One region of the Nocardiopsis codii genome, then DNA from elsewhere that is predicted to be linked to it. Evidence: riboswitches for the same ligand, from Rfam matches in the RefSeq annotation. Region 1 holds a riboswitch; each other region holds the start of a gene.
The links. A riboswitch is a leader RNA that binds a small molecule or an ion and turns the genes downstream of it on or off. The one in region 1 is predicted to bind S-adenosylmethionine.
Positions count from the first base shown of each region.

Region 1 (6,167 bases):
GGTCGTCGGCGGTGAAGGGCCGGGTCATCAGAACGGCGACGGGCTCGTCGAAGTCGACGAGCCCGGAGGTCCCCAGACGGCGCAGGAGCCCCGCGGTACCGGAACCGTCGCCGGAGAGCACTGCCGCGTTGGCGGTGGGGAGCATGCCCGCCGCGCCGTGCGGGGCCAGGTGGACGACGGTGGCGTCGGGGTCGCAGGCGTGGACGCGCTCGGTGGTCCCGGGCACGGGACAGCCCCAGTCGACGAACTGGCGGACACCGGCGTCGGCGCGCAGGTAGTCGATGACCCGTCCGAGAAAGGCCCGGTGCAGGCGGGTGTGCTCGCTCTGCCCGGTGGCGGCTGGCTCGCCCGCGCGCGGGTCGAGGCTGACCACGCGCGACCGTCGTCCTGGCACCTGCACGGGTTCCCGTTGCCGGAACACGGCCGCGAGCGGACCCGCCTTGGGCCCTCGGACGTCCGTCACGATCACGCTCCCCCAGCCGGTTCGCTTGTGGGAGGCAGGACGCGCCGCGGAGCGAACCGGTCGGGTCCGTCGGCGTCACGCCATGCCGTCAGGGCCTGATGCTACAGGCTGGGAAAGTGATTCCCGGCACACCATGGAGTGAAATGTGCCTTGTTGTACTTTTTGTTGTTCGGTGCGTAGCAAGGTTCCGGATCCTCCGCCCCGGAAGGGCTTCCCGACACGTTCCGGTGCCCGGAGGGTGCGGGGCTGCCGCCACCGGCACCGGCCCGCCTCCCCTGCGCGCGGCCGCCCGCTCAGCGACGCGACGGGGCCGTGGTCGGCCTCCCCGCGGACGCCGCACACTGCCGTGCGACCACCGACGCGCCCGGCCCCGCCACCGGCCACAGCGGGCCCGCCGGGAACGGCCTCCCGCGCGCGGGCCGCCTCGCCGGCGGGCCCCACCGAGTGCGGGGGACCGGAGGCGCGGGGACGGGAAGGGCGAGAGCCCGCAGGACCGGGGACACGCGCACGGGAGGCACCGACCGCGGAGGGTACGGGCCGTGAGGGTCGTCGGTGCGCCGGGGCGGGGACGAGGCGGCACGAGGGGTGCGAGAGAGCCAGGCGCGGAGGCACGCGGGAGACGGGCAGCGCCCCCCCGCGGGCCCCGGACGCAGCGCGCCCCGGTGACCGTGCCGGTCACCGGGGCGCCCGTCGACGGGGGCCGTCCCCGCGTCAGAGCACGTTGCGCGGGTCCGGAACCGGGGCCAGGCGGCCGTCGCAGTCGGCGTACTCCCAGGCCGGGCCATTGGCGACCAGGTCGGCGACCGCGCCGACGAGCCGGTCCACGTGCTCCGCGGTGGTGCCCACCCCCAGACTCGCCCGCACGGCCTGGGTGTGGCCCTCGGGCAGCAGGTGCCGGGTGAGCGGGTGGGCGCAGAACAGGCCGTCCCTCACCCCGATGCCGTGCTCGGCGGACAGTGCGGCGGCCAGCAGGTCGGCGGGCAGGCCGTCCACCGTGAACGAGATGATGCCGACCCGCGGGTGCTCGGGGCCCCACAGGGTCAGCTCGGTGACGCCCGCGACGGCGGCCAGCCCGGCGCGCAGCCGCTCCAGGAGCGCGGACTCGCGGATGTGCAGGAGTTCCTGGGTGGCCGGGGTGAGGGTGTCGCAGGCGGCGGCCAGCGCCACCGCGCCGAGGACGTTCGGGCTGCCCGCCTCGTGCCGCGCGGGGAGGTCGTTCCACACCACGTCGTGCTCGGTGACCAGTCGGGTGGCGCCGCCCCCGGACAGGTACGGGGTGGCCTCGCGCAGCCAGTCGGCGCGTCCGGCCAGCACCCCGGAGCCGAAGGGCGCGTAGAGCTTGTGCGCGGACAGCGCCACGTAGTCGGCGCCCGTCTCCTCCAGGCTGAACGGCAGGTGCGGCACGTACTGGGCGGCGTCCACGACCACGCGGGCGCCCTCGGCGTGCGCCGCCGCCACCAGTTCCTCGACCGGCCAGATCTCACCGGTGACGTTGGAGGCGGCGGTCACGCACAGCAGCCTCGGCCCCTCGGGGGCCTCCCGCAGCGCTGTGCGGGCCGCCTCGACGGCGGCTTCGGCGGTGGCGGGCAGCGGCAGGCGGACCACGCTCCCGGCACGGGCGGCGGGGTGCTCCCAGGGCAGGAGTGCGGCGTGGTGCTCGGTCTCGAACACGACCACCGTGCAGCCCTCGGGCACGGAGCGGGCCAGGAGGTTGAGGGCGTCGGTGGTGCCGCGCACGAACACCACCGCGTCCGCGGGCTCGGACCGGGCCCCGAGGAACCGGGCCACGCTGCGCCGGGCCCGCTCGTAGGCGTCGGTGCTCACCTGCGAGTGGTGGCCCGCGCCCCGGTGGACACTCGCGTAGTAGGGCAGCGCGTCGGCCAGGGCGTCCGCGACCGGGGACAGGCAGGGGGCGCTGGCGGCGTAGTCGAAGTTCGCGTACTCGACGCGCTCGCCGGTGACCAGGGGGACGCCCTCGTCCGCGGCGACGATCGTGCACCCGGCGGTGTCGCCCGAGGGGCGGTCGGCGGATCCGGACGGAGCACCGGAACGGAACGAACGCGCGGTGTGGATGGGGCTGACAACGGTCATGAAGCACCTCTTCTGCGGGTCATGGGACCCACAGGGGTGCCGTCACGGCTACGCCACAGGGGTCCGCGCTTGTCTGACACGGTTGTGTCGGGACCTGGTCCTCACCCGGGGCACCCCACCGCGGAAGGAGGGTTGCCGACCAGCAAGCCGGGGCTTCGCGCTGGTACTCGTGACCTGCGACGCAGGCTAACACACGCGCGGCGGGGCCGACCAGCCGGGCCCTTGTGTGGCCTGGACCACCCCGCCGCCCGCCCCGCGGCGCAGCGGGGCCCGGGGCCCGGGGCGCGGTCCCCCGCCCGCGCAGGCCGGGCGGGCCGCTGGTCCGCCGGGCGCACCGGTCCAGGGCACCCTGCCCGCGCGAGGGGACGGGGGAGGTGCGGGCGTTCGCCGAACGCGCGGGCCGCGCCCCGCTTGACAGCCGCCGAACCGGTCGGGCCATACTTGGGGTGCCTGCCCTCACGCCGCCGGTGCCCGGTTTCCCCCGGCCACCCTCCAGGCGCGAGACTCCAGAGCGTTGGAGTTTTCGCATGCCCGCGAGCGAGAGGTGTGTCCGTTGCACGGCGACGACCGTATCCAGCAGGTTCTCCGCAACCCCAGGGTTGTCCTCATCTCCGGCTACGCCCGTCTTCCCGACTCGGTGGCGAGCCATTCCCAGTACCAGCGGCTCGGCGTCGTCCTCGCCGTGGACACCGCGGACGGCCGCATCGTCGCCGCGGACACCACCCTGCTCACCGACCTGGGCAAGGACTTCTTCCGCGCCCTGGTCGAGGGCGCCTCGGTCACCGAGGACATCGCCGAACTGGTCCAACGGGTACAGACGCGGTACGCGGGCCAGTCCGGCGCCGCACTGACCACGGCCCTGCGCCGCTGCCTGGAGTCCTACTACCAGCTGCGGGAGGGCGACCAGCTGCCCGGCGGCCCCGACGCCAAGGAGTGACACCCCTCGTGACCGACACCCCGCCCGTTCCCGGCGACGACGCCCCCGGCCCCGGGCCGGGCCCGGCCGCCCCGCTCCCCCTCGCGGGGGTGCGCGTCGCCGACCTCTCCCGCGTGCTCGCGGGCCCGTACGCGACCATGCTCCTCGCCGACATGGGAGCGGAGGTGGTCAAGGTCGAGCAGCCCGGGCGCGGCGACGACACCCGCGCGTGGGGCCCGCCCTGGGCGGGCCCCGCCGACGGCGGGGACGGCCCCGGCGAGGCGGCCTACTTCCTGTCGGTGAACCGCAACAAGCGCAGCCTGGCCGTGGACCTGAAGGACCCCGACGGCCTGGCCGCCGTCCAGGAGCTGTGCGCGTCCTCCGACGTGGTCGTACAGAACTTCCGGCCCGGCGTGATCGACCGGCTCGGCCTCGGCTACGAGGCGGTGAGCGCACGCAACCCGGCCGTCGTGTACTGCTCGGTGAGCGGCTTCGGCCCGGAGCACGAACCGAGCACCCGTCCCGGGTTCGACATCGTCGTGCAGGCGGAGAGCGGCCTGATGTCCACCACCGGCCCCGCCGACGGCCCGGCGAGCAAGGTGGGGGTGGCCCTCACCGACGTGCTGACCGGTCTCAACGCCGCCGTCGGGATCCTGGGGGCGCTGATGAGGGCCCGTGTGACCGGCCGGGGCGAGAACATCAGCGCGTCGCTGATCAACTCCACCCTGTCCGGCCTGGTCAACCTCACCCAGCAGGCGCTCGTGACGGGGGCCGAACCGGCCCGTGTCGGCAACGCGCACACCACGATCGTCCCCTACCAGGTCTTCCCCACCGCCGACGCGGAGATCGTGGTCGCCGCCGGCAACGACGCCCTGTACCAGCGGCTGTGCCGGGCACTGGACCGCCCCGACCTGGCCGAGGACCCGCGCTACGCCACCAACCCCGGGCGGGTGGCCCACAGGGACGAGCTGGTGGGAGAGCTGTCCGCCGTCCTGCGCGCCGAACCGGCCGACCACTGGATGGACCTGCTGGTAGGGGCGGGGGTCCCGGTGGGGCGGGTGCGGGGGGTACTGGACGCGCTGCGCACCGCCGACGCGAACGGCGACGACGTCCTGCGCACCGTCGAGCACCCCACGGCCGGGCTCCTCGAACAGGTCCGGGCGGGTTTCCGCCTGGAGGGCACTCCCCCGCCGCTCGCGGCGCCGCCGCTCCTGGGACAGCACTCCCGCCAGATCCTCACCGAACTCGGCGTGGACGGGGCGCGTGTGGACGCGATGGTCACCCGCGGCGCCGTCCACGAGCCCGACCCCGAGCCGCCGGCCGCGCACTGACACGACCGCCGCGGCCCCCGCATCCCGCACCGGGCCGCACCGCCGACCGCACCACGAAGGGACACCCACCCATGAGCGACTCCCGCAGGGCCTCCGCCCCGGACCCGCACGACTTCCTGGCCGTGGACGCCGAGCTGTCCGACACCGAGCGGGACGTCCGTGACGCCGTGCGCGGCTTCGCCGGGCGCGAACTGCTGCCGAACGTGGCCGAGTGGTTCGACGCGGGCACCCTGCCCGACCCGCGCGGCCTGGCCAAGGCCTTCGGGGACCTGGGGCTCCTGGGCATGCACCTGGAGGGGTACGGATGCGGCGGCTCCAGCGCCGTGGCCTACGGGCTGGCCTGCCGCGAGCTGGAGGCCGTCGACTCGGGCCTGCGCAGTTTCGTGTCCGTGCAGGGTTCGCTGGCCATGGCCGCCATCCACAAGTTCGGCTCCGAGGAGCACAGGACCGCGTGGCTGCCGAGGATGGCGGCGGGCGACGCGATCGGCTGCTTCGGGCTGACCGAGCCCGACTCGGGCTCCGACCCCGGCTCCATGCGCACCCGCGCCCGGCGGGACGGCTCGGACTGGGTGCTCGACGGCACCAAGATGTGGATCACCAACGGGTCGGTCGCCGACGTGGCCGTGGTGTGGGCCGCCACCGAGGACGGCATCCGCGGGTTCGTGGTGCCCACCGACACCCCGGGTTTCTCGGCCAACGTCATCCACAGGAAGCTGTCGCTGCGCGCGTCCATCACCTCCGAGCTCGTCCTGGAGGGGGTGCGCCTGCCCGCCGACGCGGTGCTCCCCGGGTCGAAGGGCCTGGGGTCCCCCCTGTCCTGTCTGAACGAGGCGCGCTACGGGATCGTGTGGGGCGTCGTCGGCGCCGCGCGCGCCTGTTACGAGGCGTCCCGGGAGTACGCGATGACCCGCGAGCAGTTCGGACAGCCGATCGGCGGGTTCCAGCTCACCCAGCGCAAGCTCGCCGACATGGTCGTGGACGTCAACCACGCGGGCATGACGGCGCTCCGGATCGGCCGCCTGAAGGACGAGGGGAACTGCCACCACAACCATGTGAGCTTCGGCAAGTTCGCGAACGTGGCCGCGGCCCAGCGGGTGGCGCGGACCGCCCGCGGCGTCCACGGTGCGAACGGCATCACCCTGGAGTACCCGGTGATGCGCCACATGGTGAACCTGGAGACGGTCGCCACCTACGAGGGCACCGAGGAGATCCACGCGCTCAGCATCGGCCAGGCCGTGACCGGGATCTCCGCGTTCCGCTGACCCGCGTCCCCGGGGGCTCCGCCCCGCTCCGGCCGGGCCCGCGCGTCCCGCCCCCGGGGAGGGCCGGGCTGGGTCGCAGGAGGCGGGGAGCGGGGCGCCGCGGG
Region 1 covers NZ_JAUZMY010000013.1:166,715-172,881, forward strand. Annotated here, with positions in the region: gene Q8791_RS15250 (SAM-dependent methyltransferase) at 1-463, opposite strand, end outside; gene Q8791_RS15255 (aminotransferase class V-fold PLP-dependent enzyme) at 1,175-2,554, opposite strand; SAM riboswitch class IV at 2,615-2,729, opposite strand; gene Q8791_RS15260 (DUF3870 domain-containing protein) at 3,108-3,491, shown strand; gene Q8791_RS15265 (CaiB/BaiF CoA transferase family protein) at 3,500-4,801, shown strand; gene Q8791_RS15270 (acyl-CoA dehydrogenase family protein) at 4,873-6,063, shown strand.

Region 2 (6,167 bases), on a different contig from region 1:
CGTCTCCATGCGCTCGAGGTCGGTGGCGAAGTAGGGCGAGATGTAGCCCTTGTCGAAGCGCATGCCCTCGGCGAGCTCGAGCTCGAGCCCGAAGGTCTGCCCCTCCTCGACGGTGATGACGCCTTCCTTGCCGACCTTGTCCATCGCCTCGGCGATGGTCTCGCCGATCTGGGGGTCGCCGGCGGAGATCGAGGCGGTGGAGGCGATCTGCTCCTTGGTCTCGATGTCCTTGGAGAGGTTGCCGAGCTCCTCGTTGATGCGAGCCACGGCGGCCTCGATGCCGCGCTTGAGGCTGATCGGGTTGGCGCCGGCGGCGACGTTGCGCAGCCCCTCGCGGACGAGGGCCTGGGCGAGCACGGTGGCGGTGGTGGTGCCGTCACCCGCGACGTCGTCCGTCTTCTTGGCGACCTCCTTGACCAGCTCGGCCCCGATCTTCTCCCAGGGGTCCTCGAGCTCGATCTCCTTGGCGATGGAGACACCGTCGTTGGTGATCGTGGGGGCGCCCCACTTCTTCTCCAGAACGACGTTGCGACCCTTCGGGCCGAGCGTGACCTTGACTGCGTCCGCGAGCTGGTTCATACCGCGCTCGAGGCCGCGACGGGCCTCCTCGTCGAACGCGATCAGTTTGGCTGCCATTGGATTCTTGTCCTCCCGTGACCGGGCTGATACGCGATGGGACGAGGCATGCGCCCGCGACGGACGACCGGAGCGCTCCGACAACCCTGCTGTCGGATGCCACGGTCTCGCAGCCTCGATCCGGTTAGCACTCAAGGAAGGCGAGTGCTAACCAGGTCCCTTTTTAGCACTCGGCCATGGAGAGTGCAAACGATGTGGTCACGATTTCCCCACCCCTCATAACAGCCCCGACCTGCACATACACCCCATCATGAGCTGTTTTCCGCGCTCAGCGGACAGGTTCCGCCACCCTCCGTGCCTGCTCGGACAGTGCCGTCAGGAGCGAATCGGGACTCGCGGGAGGACACGGCGCGTCAGAGCTTCTTGAAGTACCGGACGATCGGCATCGGTGTGAGCCCCGCCCGGGAGTAGGTGCTCCGCGCCGGGGCGTGGCCCTCGTCGCCCCCGGTCTCGATGATCGCGAGACCCATGCCCCGGTCCCTGATCCAGTCCACCGCGAACTCCGTGAGAGCCACCCCGACGCCCCTCCCCTGGTGGCCGGGGTCGACGGCGAGGAACGTCACTTCCCCTTCTCCGCGGCGGGATCCGCCGTCCCCCGCGCCGTCCTCGCCCTCCGCACCGGGCGCGGGGCGCAGCCGGACGGACGCGAACCCGGTGACGGCACCGCCGGAGACGGAGACCCACACGTGCTCCTCCTCGGACTCCAGGGCCCTCGTGACCACCGCGCGCTGGCTGACGCGCCAGTCCGGGATCATGTGCAGGTAGAGCCGGTCGCCCAGTTCCCGCCGCATCGACGCGTGCACCGGTTCCCACGCCCTCAGGGACAGGGCGACCACCGCGTCCCTGTCCCGCTCCTCGTACGCCCGGATCTCGTCGCTCATCCCCGCAGGCTAACCGCCTCCCCCGGCGCGGGAAAGCGAATATCCCCTGGCCGGGGACCCGTGGTGAGCAGGGCGGGCACGACCATCGGGCCGGGGCCGCATCACTGCCGGGGCCCGCCCCCCCGGGCCGGAGCGCGGGCGGGGACCACAAGGGGCGCGGACGCGGCGAGGGGGCGGCCCCGGGCCTCCCGCTCGTCGCGGGATGACGGGCCGCCCCCTCGCGGGCGGTGGCGGACGGCGCCGGTCGGCGCCGTGCCGACCGGTCAGCAGCCCCCGGCGACCGCCGGGATGATCGAGACCTTGGCGCCGTCGGCGATCTCGGTCTGGAGGCCCTTCTCGAAGCGCACGTCCTCGTCGCCGACGTACACGTTGACGAAGCGGCGCACCTTGCCGTTGTCGTCGAGGATGCGGGCGCGGATGCCCGGGTAGTTGGCCTCCAGGTCGTCGAGGAGCTCGGCGAGGGTGGCGCCCTTCGCCTCGACCTCGGAGGCGTCGTCGGTGTAGGTGCGCAGGATGGTGGGTACGCGGACGCTGGCGCTCATGGCGTTGTTCTTCCTTCTGCTGTGGGGCGGCGGGCCGGTGCGCGGCCCTCCGGGACTGCCTGGGTCGCCGGGACGGCGGTCAGACGAGGCCGGCGTCGGTGAAGGCGCTCAGGGACGGCTTGATCGTGGCGGTCACACCGGCGTCCACCGCGTTGAGGGTCTTGAGTCCGTCGCCGGTGTTGAGCACGACGGTCCGGGCCTCGGGGTCGAGCCTGCCCTCGCGCACCAGCTTGCGGAGCACACCCGTGGTGACGCCGCCCGCCGTCTCGGCGAAGACGCCTTCGGTGCGGGCGAGGAGCTTGATGGCGTCGACGATCTCGTCGTCGTTCACGTGCTCCACGGAGCCGCCCGTGCGCTGGGCGATGTCGAGCACGTACGGTCCGTCCGCCGGGTTGCCGATGGCCAGCGACTTGGCGATGGTGTCGGGCTTGACCGGCTGGATGACGTCGATGCCCTTCTCCCAGGCCTGCGCGACCGGCGAGCACCCCGTGGCCTGGGCGCCGAAGATCCGGTACGGGCGGTCCTCGACCAGGCCGAGCTTGATCAGCTCCTGGAACCCCTTGTCGATCTTGGTGAGCTGGGACCCGGAGGCGATCGGGATGACGATCTGCTCCGGCAGCTGCCAGCCGAGCTGCTCGGCGATCTCGTAGGCCAGCGTCTTGGAGCCCTCGCCGTAGTAGGGGCGCAGGTTGACGTTGACGAACCCCCAGCCCTCGCCGACCGGGTCGCCGATCAGCTCGGAGCAGAAGCGGTTGACGTCGTCGTAGTTGCCGTCGATGGCGACGACCTTGCCCCCGTAGACGGCGGCCATGACGACCTTGGCCTCCTCCAGCCCGGCGGGGATGAACACGCAGGACTCGAACCCGGCGCGCGCCGCGGCGGCGCCGACGGCGCCGGCCAGGTTGCCCGTCGAGGAGCAGGACAGGGTGGTGAAGCCGAAGGTGCGGGCCGCCTCGACGGCGATCGCGACCACGCGGTCCTTGAAGGAGTGCGTGGGGTTGCCGGAGTCGTCCTTGACGTACAGGGAGTCCATGCCCAGCTCGGCGGCGAGGCGGTCGGCCTTCACCAGCGGGGTCAGGCCGGGGGCCATGTTGGGCAGTTCGGCCACGTTGGCCGGCACGGGGAGGAGGGAGCGGTAGCGCCAGATGCTGTTGGGGCCGCTCTCGATGTCGGCGCGGGTGACGTTCCCGAAGTCGTAGGCGACCTCGAGGGGCCCGAAGCAGAACTCGCAGGCGAACTGGGGGGTGAGCTCGTAGCGCCGGCCGCATTCGCGACAGGAGAGCGCGGTTCCGGGGCCGAAGGCGCGGACGGAGGTGGGTTCGGTGGCGGTCATCGCCATGGCGAGGCGTCTCCCCTCATCTTCCCTGGTGGACACCTTGTCCCCAGGCCGGAGTTGGCACCTGCCCCAGCCGCCTCACGGGTTCGTGAGTAGTGCGCGCTGAGATGGTTGCCGGGGCTTCGCAGGGCCGGTCCCTCCACCCCTCTGGATGAGCAATATGAAGTTGTGGGCGGTCCTGTCGGATCCGCACCGTCACTGTAACGGACGCGTTGACCGGTTTTCCATGGCAGGTGATCCGGGTAACACGATCCCGCTCACATGCTGAGATCCCACCGGTCAGCGCGTCCGGGCCGCACGTGCTCTGTTTCGGGGCGGTGACGTCCCGCGCCGTCGGCCCCGGACGGGTTTGGGGCGGCTGTCGACCGGCGAGACATAAGGAGCGTCCCGCTTCCGCACAGGCTCCTCCCCACCGCCAGGACGGCAGCGACGGCCCCATCCGCACCTTCGAGAGGACGACCACGTGGACAAGGCACAGATCCTCATCGCTTCCAACAGGGGACCGGTGTCCTTCTCGACCGCCGACGACGGTTCCCTGGAACACCGCCGGGGCGGGGGCGGGCTCGTGTCCGGGATGATCTCCGTGGCCACGGAGATCGACAGCATCTGGGTGTGCGCCGCCCTGTCCGACGCCGACAGGCGTGCGGCGGCGGAGGCCCCGGAGGCCCGGCTGGACCTGGAGTACGACCTCGACGGCATGCGGGTCCACATGCTGGACATCCCGGAGCGGACCTTCCAGGGCGCCTACACCGGGGTCGCCAACTCGACCCTGTGGTTCGTCCAGCACATGCTGTACGACATCCCGAACAAGCCGTCCTTCGGTTCGGAGTTCCGGCGGCTGTGGGAGGACTACACCGCCTACAACAACGCGTTCGCCGAGGCCCTGGTCGCCGGTGCCGCCGACAACGCCCGCGTGGCCGTGCAGGACTACCACCTCGCGCTGGTGCCGCGCATCCTGCGCGCCCGCCGCCCCGACCTGCGCATCGCGCACTTCTCGCACACGCCGTGGGCGCCGCCGGAGTACTTCCGGATGCTGCCCGACCACGTCTCCCGCGAGCTGCTGGAGGGCATGCTCGGCGCGGACCGGCTCGGTTTCCTGAGCCCCCGGTGGGCGGACGCGTTCCTGCGCTGCTGCGCCGAGATCCTGCGCGCGGAGGTGGACTTCGCCCAGAGGACCGTCGAGTACGGCGGCAGGATGGTCGCGGTGGGCGTGCACGCGCTCGGCGCGGACGAGGAGGGGCTGCGCGAGAGCGCCGCCGAGCCGACCGTGGCCGTGCGCCGCGCGACCCTGGAGGATGCGGTCGGCGACACGCGGCTCATCGTGCGGGTGGACCGCACCGAGCTGTCCAAGAACATCGTGCGCGGCCTGGAGGCGTACCGGGAGCTGCTGACGGCCCACCCGGAGTGGCGGGGCCGGGTGACGCACCTGGCGTTCGCCTACCCGAGCCGGGGCGACGTGCCCGAGTACCGCGAGTACACCGACTCTGTGCTGCGGATCGCCAAGGCGATCAACGAGGAGTTCGCGACCGCGGAGTGGACGCCGCTGGTGCTGGAGGTCAACGACGACTACCCGCGTTCGCTGGCGTCGTTCCAGCTGGCCGACGTTTTGCTGGTCAACCCGACCCGGGACGGCATGAACCTGGTGGCCAAGGAGGGCCCGGTGCTCTCCGAGCGCGACTCGGTGCTGGTGCTCTCGCGCGAGGCGGGCGCCGCCGACGAGCTGGGGCAGCACGCGCTGCTGGTCAACCCCTTCGACACCCTGGAGACGGCGGAGGCGCTGCACCGGGCCCTGTCGATGCCGGAGGACGAGCGCAGGAAGCGGCGGGAGGGGCTCGCCGAGGCGGCTGTCGCACTGCCGCCGCGCCGGTGGTTCCAGGACCAGCTGCGCTCCCTGGGCTGAGAGCGGCTCCGGGCGCGTGGCGCGGCCCGGAGGAGCGCGAGGGCACGCGCGCGGTCGTGCTCCGGGGCCGAGTGCTCCGGAGGCGCGGGGCGCGGGATCGCCGGGCGCGGGCCGGGGTCGCGGTACGCGCCTCCGGCCGCGGAACCCGCGTCCGTGCCGGGGGCGCGGCGGATCGGGGCGGGCGCCGGCGTCCGCCGGGACCGGCCCCCGGGAGGGGCCGGGGGTTCTCCTGCGGCGGTGGGCGCCCCGCACCGCGTCACACGGGTCAGCCGGCGGAGAGCGCCGTCCGCCGCGCCTCTGCCTCGGTGAGGATCTGCTGCACGATCGCGGTCTTGGCGTCGGAGTAGTCCTGGATGCGGCTCCAGGTGCGTTCGGCCAGTTCGCGTTTGACCGCGGTGTAGCGTTCGCGCGCGTCGGCGTCGGCGATGAGGTGGTCGCGGAAGAGGCGCATCCGCTCGACCTCCGGGCATCCCTCGCCGAACACGTGCAGGTTGAGGTTGATGTCCGGGCCCTTGAGAACCCTGTGCTCGTACCAGTCGGGCTCCCTGATCACCATGGAGTACCCGGCGGCCTCCAGGTCGGCCAGGTAGGCGGGCTCGTCCGCGGGGTCGGCGACGACCAGCAGCAGGTCGACGCACGGCTTCGCGGCCATACCGGGGACGGCGGTGGAGCCGACGTGCTCGAAGAGCAGGACGCGGTCGCCGAGGGCCGCGCGGACCTTCTCGGACTCGCGTTTGAACAGGTAGGGCCATTTGGCGTCGTACTCGGAGATGTGGACGCGGCCGTTGACGAGGTTGCGGGACTCGGGGGAGGTCCCGGTCCGCGGAGCACCTCGTGAGGGCAACGGCGATGCTTCAAGGGGTGACATTCTC
Region 2 covers NZ_JAUZMY010000003.1:344,553-350,719, forward strand. Annotated here, with positions in the region: gene groL (chaperonin GroEL) at 1-636, opposite strand, end outside; gene Q8791_RS05265 (GNAT family N-acetyltransferase) at 990-1,517, opposite strand; gene Q8791_RS05270 (ubiquitin-like small modifier protein 1) at 1,781-2,059, opposite strand; gene thrC (threonine synthase) at 2,139-3,398, opposite strand; SAM riboswitch class I at 3,412-3,553, opposite strand; gene Q8791_RS05280 (alpha,alpha-trehalose-phosphate synthase (UDP-forming)) at 3,859-5,295, shown strand; gene Q8791_RS05285 (GrpB family protein) at 5,561-6,163, opposite strand.
Region 2: it holds a riboswitch for S-adenosylmethionine, as region 1 does, so the genes downstream of both, thrC (threonine synthase) here and Q8791_RS15255 (aminotransferase class V-fold PLP-dependent enzyme) in region 1, are expected to answer to the same signal.

Region 3 (6,167 bases), on a different contig from region 1:
CCCCGGTCAGGTAGAGGGTGTTGCCGGGCTGCTCGCCGTCGTCGCCGCGCCGCACCAGCAGAGGGGTGGGAACACCCTCCGCGAGGTGGCCGGGCACCAGGTCGCCGACCCAGGCGTCGACCGTGCGGTGGCCGGTGCGCGCGGGAGTCCCGTCACGCTCGAACGGGCCGTACAGGACGGTCAGACGCGACCTCCCCTCCGACTCCTCGAACGACACCAGGTCGGCACTGCCGTCGCCGTCGAAGTCGCCGGGCGCCGGCGCCGCGCCGCTGGGGGACCACTCCCCGTCCGACCCCTCCCCGGAGGGCACGGACGCCAGGGGGACGGGGGCCGCGTCCGGGTCGGGGCCGGCGGGACCGCCCCAGAACACCGCGGCCCCGCCGACGCCCTGCCCCGAGGGCGGAGCCGTCGTCACGGGTATGTCGGAGAAGCCGTCACCGTCCAGGTCGGCGGTCCCCGCGCGCAGGTGCTGGCCGCCGCCCGCGGCGGCGACCGCGGTCACGGCCCCGGCTTCGAGGCCCGTGCGCGTGGTCGGATCGGGGCCGCGCTCCGAGCCGTAGACGACCACCAGCCGCCGCGTCTGCTCCCAGGTCCCCTCGTTCCCGGCGGTCTCGACGGGCCCCAGGAAGAGGAGGTCGGTGTAGCCGTCCCCGTTGACGTCGTCGGGGAGGTCGCCGCCCCCGCCCTCGGGGACGGGGGCGAGTTCGTACACCTCGTCGGCCCCCTGCCCCCGTCCGCCCTCCGAACCCCCGGGATCGGGGGCGTTCGCGCACCCGCTCAGGAAGAGGACGCAGGCGAGGGAGAGCGGGGCGGGGCGGAGGGGGTACATGGGATCGTCCGATCGTCGGGGAGCCGGCACGGCGGGCGTGCCCGGTCGGCCTTCGGGGATCACGCCAGGGTAGTCGCAGATCCGTCGGGCGCACGGCGCCGGTCTCGGCCGCCGAAGGCCCCGCTGTGGAACGCGCCCCCGTCGGCGACTCCTCCGGTGACCCGCCGGCGGACCGGTGCTGAGCGCACCGCGCCCGGGTCGTGGGCCGGAGCCGGCTCGTCGGTGCCCGTGGTCCCCGGTGACCACCGGGGGAGGGGTGGAGCCGTCCCCGAGGTCGGCGGCGCCCGGCCGCGGGCGGGTTCGGGCGCCTCCGGGAGGAAATCTCCGTGCCGTGCGGGAGGCGGCCCCGGTACGGTGCGCGTATGAATCCCTCTCTCCCAGTGCACGTGCGTCCCTCCAGGGGCCCGGAGGAGTACGCCGCCCTGGCGGAGATCTGGCGCAGCGCCGTCACCGCCACACACGCCTTCCTGACCCGGGAGGACGTCGACCGCTACGAGGCGAGGATCCTGGACGCCTACCTGCCCCGGCACGACGTCCACGTCGCCGTGGACCCCGACGGCCGCCCCGTCGGCTTCATCGGGCTCGACGGCCACCACGTCGACATGCTGTTCGTCCACGACGACGCCCGGGGACGCGGCGTGGGCCGCGCCCTGCTGGCCTGGGCGGCGCAGGGTCGCCCGGTGCTCACCCTGGACGTCAACGAGCAGAACCCGGCCGCGCGCGGGTTCTACGCCTCACAGGGGTTCGAGGAGACGGGCCGCTCACCGGTGGACGGCGAGGGGCGCCCGTTCCCGCTCGTCCACATGCGCAGGGACCGCTCCTGATCGCCGCGGGGCCGACCGGGCACCCGGGGCCGACCGGGAACCGGCCGCACCGCCGCGGCGCCCGGACACCCGGGCGCGGCGGCGGAGCGGCGGCAGACCTCAGACGCGGCCCGCGGTCACGCCGGTTCCCGACACGTCGTCGGCTCCCAGGTGGTCCATGACAGCGGCGGCGGCCAGGTCCGCCCCCGCCAGCAGCGGCGAGGGCACGCCCGGGATCGCGCCGATGGAGGAGCCCGGCTGCACACCCTCGGCCGGGATGCCGAGCACCACCACCCTCTCGTCCGCGACGCCGTCGGCGTCCAGCAGGCGGAAACCGGACCTGGTCACGTCCAGGGTCCCGCTGGACGACCGGGAGCCGTCCGCGGACGGCCACACGTGCAGCCCCGCCCGGCCGGACCCCAGGAGGGCGCCCAGCAACGGGTCGTCGGTGCCCGTGACCACGCCCTTCGACATGCGCGTCTCCACGAACGCCCGCGCCCGCACCGGCTCGCGCCGCACCGACGCCGAGCGCCCCACGAACACGCCGTCCTCGAACTCCACCGACGAGCCCTCGCCGAGTAGCTCCAGCACACCGGCGTCGATCAGCGCCAGCACCTGGGCGGTGCGGTGCGGAGGAGGCCCCGACGCGAGCGCCAGACCCGTCGGCGTGAACCACCCCGCCACGTCGCGGGCCACGCTCGCCCCGTCCAGCGCGCCCGCCGCGACCAGGCGCTGCACCTGCCCCCGCAGCGCCGCCATCGCCCGGTTGACGGCGTTGCGCGCGCTCGTGAGCGGGGAGTGGATCGTGTCCAGCTCCTCGTTCACGTACGCCGCAACCCACGCCCGCCAGGCCTCCTCCGTCAGCGGTCCGGCCGGTCCGGGCCGGTCCAACCGCCGCGTCGACAGGCGGTGGCGTGGATCGGTCACCGCAGCCGCCACGACGGCGTCCACACCGTCGGCGCCGGCACCGCGCAACCGCGCCAGCAGCTCCTCCGCGCCCAGCCCCGGCACCACGGTCCCGGGGCGGTGCTCCAGAAGGGACGACAGGTGCGCCCACGCGAACTCGCGGGCGAGCTGCGGCCACACCGCCGTCCGGAAGTCCTGGCCGGTCTCCGACGCCACCTGCGCGAACCACTGCCGCGTCGCCAGGCGCGGCTCGTACCGCGGCGGGAACCCGTCGGGGTAGGCGGCCTTGGCCCGGTAGGGCAGGCCCCGCCGGGACCCCGCCACCAGGTGCGGCTCGTCCCCGCTCCGCACGTAGCGCAGCCGCGCCGGGTACAGCGGATCCCCGGCGGGCTCGAACCGCCCGCCGCGTCCCTCCGTCAGCAGCGCCACCACGTCGAAGAAGTTCGCGCCCAGGCCCGCGACCAGGACGGTCTCCCCTCCGGGGACCCGGTCCCAGTCGCGTTCCGCGGGCATGCCCGGCTCCACGTACACCAGCCCGTGCGCCTCCGCGGCCGACACCAGGGACCGGACCCGGGGCGAGCGCCGCGCCTGCACCATGCCCTGGGCCAGCACGACCACGGGCGCGTCCAGGCGGCGTCCGTCCTCCAGTACCACCGTCCGCCCGGCGTCCCCCGACGCCACCAGGTCCACGGCGGTGCCGACGACCGGTGTCAGCTCCACCCGGCCGGTGGCCCCCGCCGCCGCCAGCTGCTCGTTGTAGTACACGCCCTGGATCCGCCGCGACGGATAGGACCAGGGGCGCAGCTCCGCGACCTCGCGGGCCGCCCACGCGGGGCGGTCGGCCGGGACCTCGCTCTCGGAGGCCCAGCGCAGCAGGTCGGGACCGGGGACGACGGGGCCGTCCATCGGGGTGGAGCCGTCGGCGTGGATCGTGGTGTGCGCGCTGTAGGTGTTGTTGAGCAGCAGGGGGGACTGGTCGGTGCGCCAGGTGGCGCCCGCCCCCACCTCCACCCGGTCCACGACGGCCACCCGTACGGGCCGGTCCGTGCGGGGGTGCCGGGCGGCCAGGCGCGCCACGACCGCGACCGCGCGCGGGCCGCCGCCCACCACCACGGCGTCGAACCCGCGGAGCGGGAGGGGGGTCGTCCCGGGGATGGTGCTCACAGTCCCGCCTCGTCGTGTTCGTCCGGTGTTGAGGTGCGGCGACGGCGCCGGGGGACGAGAGTTCTCGCACGCTTGCCGCGTCGCCGCAGCCGGGTCGTCGATTCCGGGGCACCCCACCGCGCAGGAGGGTTGCCGCCCAGCTAGCCGGACCTTCGCGCTGGAACTCGTGACCTGAAACCGAACTTATCCACTAGGAAATATTCCAGACAAGTGGGAGGGAAGGTGACGAGAAATACACACAAGGGGGCGGATGGTGGCAATCGGTGCACCCGAGGGGCGGTCGGCTCCGCGCCGACCGCCCCCGGCGCGCTTCCCGGTACGCGGCGCGCGCCGGGAAGCCCGCCACTCAGGCGCGTGCGGCCGCGTACGCGCTCAGGCCGGTGTAGGCCAGGGAGAACAGCGGGGTGGGCACCCCCAGCTCGCGGCCCCGGGCGACCAGGTCCCCGATGATCTGGTCGGCCTCCACCGGGTTGCCCTGCGTCAGGTCCCAGTACAGCGAGGTCGTGGTCGTCGCCGTCGTGTCGGCGATGATCGCGTCGGCCCGGTCGCGGGCGTCCTGGCCGGGCGGGTACCCGGACGCCGTCGCCACCGCGATGGCCTCGGCGAACACCCCGGCCGTGAACTCCTGGCCGCCGGGCGCGCTGTTGATCCGGCCGATCGGGGCGCGCATCAGGCAGTTGCACGCGCCCAGGGTCGCCAGGAACACCCACTTGTTCCACAGTTCCTGGCGCGCCGACCCCGTGAGGGAGACCGAGTAGGAGCCCGCGTCCAGGGCGGCGTGCACGTCGGCCGGGGCCACCACGGGGCGGTCGGAGAGGGGGCCGTAGATCAGCTGGCTCATCTTGCCGACCTCGACGATCTCGCCCTCCGCGCCCAGCCTGGTCATCACCATGGCCACGCCGCCGTAGACCCGGTCGGCGCCGAACCGCTCCACCAGGGCGTCGATGTGCCGCATGCCGTTGAGGAACGGCAGGACCACGGTGTCCGGACCCACCGCGGGGGCGGCGTCCTCCAGCGCGGCGTCGAAACCGTACGACTTCACGGCGAGGACGACCAGGTCGTAGCCGGGTCCCAGCCGGTCGGCGGTCACCGGGGTGACGGGGACCGACTCCACACCGCCGTCCGCGCTCCGCAGGACCAGTCCTCTCTCCCGGAGGAGTTCGGCGCGCGCGGGCCGGACGAGGAAGTCGACGTCCCGGCCCGCCTGGACCAGGCGTGCGCCGAAGTACCCGCCGACGGCTCCGGCGCCCACCACAAGGATCTTCATGATTCTCCTACCCGGTGTCTCGTGAACACCGCAAAACGTATGACCATGGGACACCTGGGGGCAAGGGTGAAGGAGTTGCCCTCCGGTGACACGGAGTCGCGCCGCGGTGCGGAGCCCGCTGGCGCACCGGACGGCAGGAAGGGAGCGCGGAGTCCCCTCCCGTCCCGGGAGGGTCCGCGGGGTGGTGGCCCCGCGCCCCGCTCCGCAACGGACGGGCTGTCCCGGCGGTCCCCCGGCCCCGCCCCTCGGTCACGTGGTCTCCACATGCGGAGAGGCCACCGCCCGGGTGGCCTCAGCTGGTGGATATGGGGAAGCGACCGGACATGTCCGGCCGCGGGTCTAGGGTTGGCGTATGACTGAATCGCAGGACACACAGGACATCCAGGCCCAGGCGCGCGAAGCGATCCTCAAGAAGATCGTGGAGTTGGCTCCCGTCTCCGAGGAGGCCGAGGACGTCAAGGACCTCGCCGAGGCTTACGCGTTGGTGCTCAGCGTCGACGAGTAGGAAGATCCCCGGTGGCGTCGTCCTGTCGGGCGGCGCCTTCGTCGTGTCCGGGGTCCTGTCCGCCGACGAGGCCGCCGGAGACCATCGGGTTCTCCTTGGTTCTGTTCGTGTCTGACGGCAACGTTTGTCGATGAGTGTGGTCAACACCCCTGCTCATCGCTCTGTCGTGTCGATGAGTTCGGCAACCCCGAGGGCCTTGCGGTGAGAGCATCAGTGTGCTTCCCATCGCGGAGGGGACCCGATGCCGTCGCAGTCCAAGACAGAGCTGTACGCAGCCATCCGACGCGACGTGCGCACAGGCATGGCACTCCGGGCGTGACGCGCAAGCACGGCGTCTCCGGGTCAGGTGCGCCTCGGAGCGGGATACGTGGGAATGTCGCGGAGGAATCCCTGGAGTATCCGTTGCAGCGCGTCGGTTCGTTCGAGGTGGACGTCGTGCCCTGTGCCGGGGATGCTCACGGCTGTCGTATCCGGTCGTAGGCGGAACATGTCGTCGATCTCCTGCGGGGGGATGATGCCGGACTGGCCGAGGACGACCAGGGTCGGGCATGCGATCTTTGCCCACTCGTCCCAGAAGGAGCGCCGGGCGTTCTCGGCCAGCGAGTCGACCATGACGTCGCGGTCGAAACGCGGCCACCAGCCGCCGTCACGCTCCTCCAGCCCGGCTGCCCAGCCTTCGCCGACTGCCCCGCC
Region 3 covers NZ_JAUZMY010000007.1:23,510-29,676, reverse strand. Annotated here, with positions in the region: gene Q8791_RS08950 (VCBS repeat-containing protein) at 1-829, opposite strand, end outside; gene Q8791_RS08945 (acetyltransferase) at 1,192-1,653, shown strand; gene Q8791_RS08940 (FAD/NAD(P)-binding protein) at 1,753-3,702, opposite strand; SAM riboswitch class IV at 3,766-3,874, opposite strand; gene Q8791_RS08935 (ketopantoate reductase family protein) at 4,049-4,969, opposite strand; gene Q8791_RS08930 (hypothetical protein) at 5,322-5,474, shown strand; gene Q8791_RS08925 (alpha/beta fold hydrolase) at 5,817-6,167, opposite strand, start outside.
Region 3: it holds a riboswitch for S-adenosylmethionine, as region 1 does, so the genes downstream of both, Q8791_RS08940 (FAD/NAD(P)-binding protein) here and Q8791_RS15255 (aminotransferase class V-fold PLP-dependent enzyme) in region 1, are expected to answer to the same signal.